One region of the Paraburkholderia sp. BL27I4N3 genome, then DNA from elsewhere that is predicted to be linked to it. Evidence: riboswitches for the same ligand, from Rfam matches in the RefSeq annotation. Region 1 holds a riboswitch; the other holds the start of a gene.
The links. Region 1 has a riboswitch for manganese ahead of B0G71_RS19785 (sodium:calcium antiporter). Riboswitches for the same ligand answer to the same signal wherever they lie in the genome.
Positions count from the first base shown of each region.

Region 2: linked by a shared signal. The riboswitch ahead of B0G71_RS10120 (TMEM165/GDT1 family protein) and the one ahead of B0G71_RS19785 (sodium:calcium antiporter) in region 1 are both predicted to bind manganese.

Region 1 covers NZ_QREJ01000001.1:4,385,653-4,388,053, reverse strand. Annotated here, with positions in the region: gene B0G71_RS19790 (HAD family phosphatase) at 1-99, shown strand, start outside; gene B0G71_RS19785 (sodium:calcium antiporter) at 169-1,179, opposite strand; yybP-ykoY riboswitch at 1,276-1,451, opposite strand; gene B0G71_RS19780 (porin family protein) at 1,547-2,110, opposite strand.
Region 2 covers NZ_QREJ01000001.1:2,204,454-2,206,854, forward strand. Annotated here, with positions in the region: gene B0G71_RS10115 (hypothetical protein) at 271-1,008, shown strand; yybP-ykoY riboswitch at 1,160-1,346, shown strand; gene B0G71_RS10120 (TMEM165/GDT1 family protein) at 1,352-1,942, shown strand; gene B0G71_RS10130 (low affinity iron permease family protein) at 2,121-2,401, opposite strand, start outside.

The sequences.
Region 1 (2,401 bases):
GGCTGGCTTGTCGTCGATATGAAAGATGACTGGAGAGTCGTGTTCAAGCCGGACGGCGCGGCAGCGACCGCAGCGCCGACAACGGCCCGGCCGAACTGAACCTGAAACTCAGAAGGCCGTGGGCCAAGCGGCCTTCTGCGACTGATTCGAACGTCGCCGACGGCTCGTCTAGCGGCTCAGCGTGATCGCCAGATAAGTTGCATACAACACCCCGCAAACCAGTAACGCCCACACCGGCACGCCGCGCTCACGCACATTGATCCGCAGCCACGCCGCGGCGGCCAGCGTGATCACGATGCCGGTCACCACTTCGATACGCGGCACCCACGGCGTCAGTAGGATACCGATTGCTGGCAGCAAGGTGCCCTGAAACACCATCGCACCGGTGATGTTGCCGAACGCCAGCGTGTCCTTGCCGCGGCGAATCCAGAGAATGCTGTTGACCTTCTCGGGCAGTTCGGTCGCGATCGGAATGATCAGCAGCGAGAGCAGCAGCGGCGACACGCCGAGCGCCTGCGAGACACCGCGCACACCATGGATGAAGCCTTCCGCGCCCCACACCAGCAACGCGACGGCGAGCGCCAGTTGCACCACGATGGTCGCGAGGTTGGTCGGCACGCCGAGGCGCGAGATCAACATCTTGCCCGGCGCTTCAGTGCCGTGACCGGCATCGACCAGGTCATTCGATGCACGGAAGGTCATCACCACGTAGGTGACGTACACGCCGACCAGCGCCACGCTGAAGAGCGCGCGTACGATCATTTGCTCATGCGGCACGTACATCGCCGCGGCGGCCAGCACGAACGCGCACAGGAAATAGTTGAGGTCGCGCGTGAAACCCGTACGCTCCGGCGCGACCCAGCCGCGCGCGCCGCGTGAGCCGAGAATCGCGAGCGTCATGAGGAAGGTGGAGAGGGTGGAGAGCATCAGCGGCGCACCGAGAATCGCGCCGACGCCGATTTCCTGGTTGACCACGTTATCGGTCGTGCCGCCGGCGATCGCGAGCAGCGGTACGAGCGTCTCGGGCAACGCCGTGCCGACGGCGGCGAATAGTGAACCCGTCACGCCTTCGGAAATCTTGAGGCGTTCGCCCAGATGCTCGAGCGCATTGGTGAAGAGCTCGGCCGCCACCAGAATGACAACCAGCATGATGGCAAGTTCGAACAGGAGACCCGTCATGCGCGGCGCTCCGCGGACAGGCAGAAGTAGAGGCGCGGCGGACGGACGAGAGGGGAGACTTGCTGGATGCGACGATGTTTCACAGGGCAACTCCGCGGCCGGACGTAGATGACAAACCAATGACGCACCGCCGCCCGTCCGACCAGAACGAGGCTGTGCGTCAATGGTCTCGCCAAACCGACCCGGTCGAACGCGCCATGACCCGCAGGCCAAGTATGTTGACGCGCTCTCCTTCAGTACATGAAGGAAGGCTACTCCCCAGTGACCGGGGGATTCTAACGGTAGGGGGCGCTTTCAACAACCTTGTTGCGGGCAAGGCGGTTGTTCGAGCCCGATCGGTTAGCCGCGCAGTTGCGAATCCAGCACGTCAGTTGAAGTGATATTGCACGCCGATTGTGAGGCTGTTATTCGTTCTTCGGGTGCCGTCGTGATTGCTGGTGTCGGTTGTCCATTCGCCCACCGCACTCACGTGTCTAGCGAATTTATATTCGACGCCTAAACCCCAGTGAGGGCGGATGTTCGGCCAATCCGTTGTCAACCCAATACGGACATAGGGCATGAACTGATTGAACGGCATGCCGAATTTCGCATCGATTCCGCCGTCTTTATAGGTTGTCGAGCCATGATGCAGATCGGCAAAAACTTCGGCGCCTGCGACGAAACGGTCGACGTCAAAGTTATATCCCGCCGTGAAACCAGGAAAAACCGTGGTGTGCGATGCTTTACTGTCAACGCCTGAGGCATCGGAGGTATTCACACCCAACTTGAAACCCACATAGGGACCGGCAAACTCGCTCGCACCTGTTTGAGGCGCCGCCGATTGCGCGTGGACGAGATTGGATAGCATCATGATCGATGCGGTTAAGATCAGCCGGGTTATTTTGTACATGACCTGCAATAAAACGATCGGCGCGCGGATTGATCGCCACACCTTTATTAATCAGTGAAGCGATGTCGAAATGCCGCTCCGGGGTATTCATGCGATGGAAATTGCATGAGCAAACCATGCTAATTAAGGGGATAGGGTGGGGCAATGCGAAATGTCCGCATGGAGACCTTCAAACGTCCGATTCTTAATTTCAATACAGACAAAGTGCATGTTTCTAGGATTATTCTGCGAAGCGCATGCGAGCGTACGCAGGGCGTCGAGGGACGATTACTTGCAGGAATGTGGGAGCTTAGGCGGCAGTCGTCTGAACACGACATGACCGTAAAAACAAAA
Region 2 (2,401 bases), 2.2 Mb from region 1:
TCGGAAATGCCAGCTCCGCAAAACGTCATGGTTCGATCCGTGCTGATTGACCGGCGTTTGAAGGGTTGCCCGAGCATGTTGCATGCGTCGATCGCCACCGGCCGCCCCGCCCTGATGCCGGACTCGAATGACCCGGCGTCGACAACCTGAATAAACGGCCCGCGGCGTCGCGCTATTCCAATCGTGTGACGTAAAGGGTTGCGCGAAAGATGGAATAGGCGGTGGCGCCGGATCGTTTAGACAGCATGTCCGAATCAACGGCAGACATCAATGAACATTCGACAGCAGCAATTCGTTCGGCCTGTCGGCGCAGCGCTGCTGACGGCATCCGTCGCGTGGCTCGCGGGTTGCGGAGGCGGTGGTGGCGGCAACGGCACGTCGATGGTTTCGATCGGCGGCACGGCGGCAACGGGTAAGGCACTGGCGAACGCGACGATCAAGATCGACTGTGCGCGAGGCTCGATGTCGGTTGCGGCGGATGCGAACGGCAACTTTCACGCGACGCTCGGCGCCGTGATGCCATGCATGATCGCCGCGACTTCAGGCGTGACGATGCTGCATTCCGTTGCGTTCGCCGGCGGCACGTACAACGTCACGCCGGAGACGGATCTGCTGGTGTCGTATCTGGCGGCGCAACTCGGCACGAATGAAAGCGGGCTGACAGCCGGCTTCCCAGTGAACTCGCAGTTTCAACAGGTGCTGGCGAATCAGACCGACGTCCTGACTGCGCAGGCCGCGGTCGTCCAGAATCTCCAGCAGACGTACGGGGTGACGCTATCTGCGCCCAGTTTCCTGACCACCGCCTTCGCTGCCGGTCAACCGGGCGAGGACAGCGATCTCGAAGCACTCCTCGCGCGCGGCGTCATCGACGCGAATGGCGAACCGGACGCCGCCGCCGTCGCATTGATGACGTCGGCGGGGGCGGCACATCCGTTAATGACAGCGCCGAATAGCGGCACGGGCGGAGCCGGAGTCGGCGGCCTTGGAAGCGCGGGCGGCATGATGTGAGATACCGCCTGGCAGGTTAGTCATGCTCAAGTCTCCGTTTAGCGAGTCCGCCGATCCCGATGAAACGCGCGAGCGCATCTCCGGTGTGATATTCATGCAGGAATTCGGAAAGTTGACGATTTGCCTTACTCGACCGAGACACTGTAGAATCGCCCCTCTCATTGGGGAGTAGCCGCCTCGAACGCAATGCTCGAGGGTGCCCGTCAACATACTTGGTGGTCGAGAGACCGCCATGGCGCGCACAGCACTATGCCTGGCAAGACCGGTGACTCGCATTCCGACCTGACCGGGTCGCCGGAATGCGTGTCATCGCGTACTGACTGCGCGGCCCGGCCCACAACCTATGCAATCGTTCCTCGTTTCGACCAGCGTGGTCGGTCTAGCCGAAATCGGCGACAAGACCCAACTGTTGTCTCTGGTGCTGGCAGCCAGATATCGCAAGCCCATTCCGATCATTCTCGGCGTCTTTGTCGCAACCCTCATCAATCATGCTGCGTCCGGCGCATTGGGCGCATGGCTTGCCAGCGTTCTGAGTCCCTCGATCCTCAACTGGGCAGTCGTCGCATCGTTTGCCGTCATGGCCGTCTGGATTCTGATTCCAGACAAACTCGACGGTGCCGAGGCGGTGTCGACCACGCATCCGATGGGCGTGTTCAGCACCACGGCGCTAACGTTCTTTCTCGCTGAAATGGGTGATAAGACGCAGGTTGTCACGATCGCTCTGGCCGCTCGATTTCACGAATTCTTCGGGGTGGTCGCCGGCACCACGCTGGGCATGATGCTGGCCAATGTGCCTGTCATCTACCTGGGCCACACGTTCGCTGACCGCCTGCCGACCAAAGCGGTCCACATTCTGGCGGCCATCATCTTCGTTGTCCTGGGCGGCTTTGCTCTCAGGACGGCGCTGTATCCGCATGAGCACCCGCTGTTCTAGTTCGAAGGTTGGTTGATACGCGTGCGGCGCGCGTGCGGCAAAGCGCGAAGGAGGCATCGCCGAAGTATCTCGGCGTGGCGTTTGCCTTCGAAAAAAACGGCGCGCACGGTTTCGAACTTGGTAATGGCAAGCGTGCCTGTATCGGGCGATGGGTAGACAGTCAGTGCGCGGGTCGCACTCAGCGGCCCTTGTTCTGAGCATCGCCAGCGGATTGGGTCGACAAGCGCAGGTAAGCTGCCGCAAGTCTTCGGATTTCTTCCTCGGACGCGTCCTCGATACCGATCAGATTGTTGTTCGCTGCCCGATGCGAGGAAAGCAGTTCATTCAGCTTCAGATGCAATGCGATGCTGTCCTTGTTCTGACTCTGCTGAATCAGAAACACCATCAGAAAGGTGATGATGGTGGTGCCGGTGTTGATGACCAGTTGCCATCCATCCGAGTAGTGGAAGATGGGCCCGG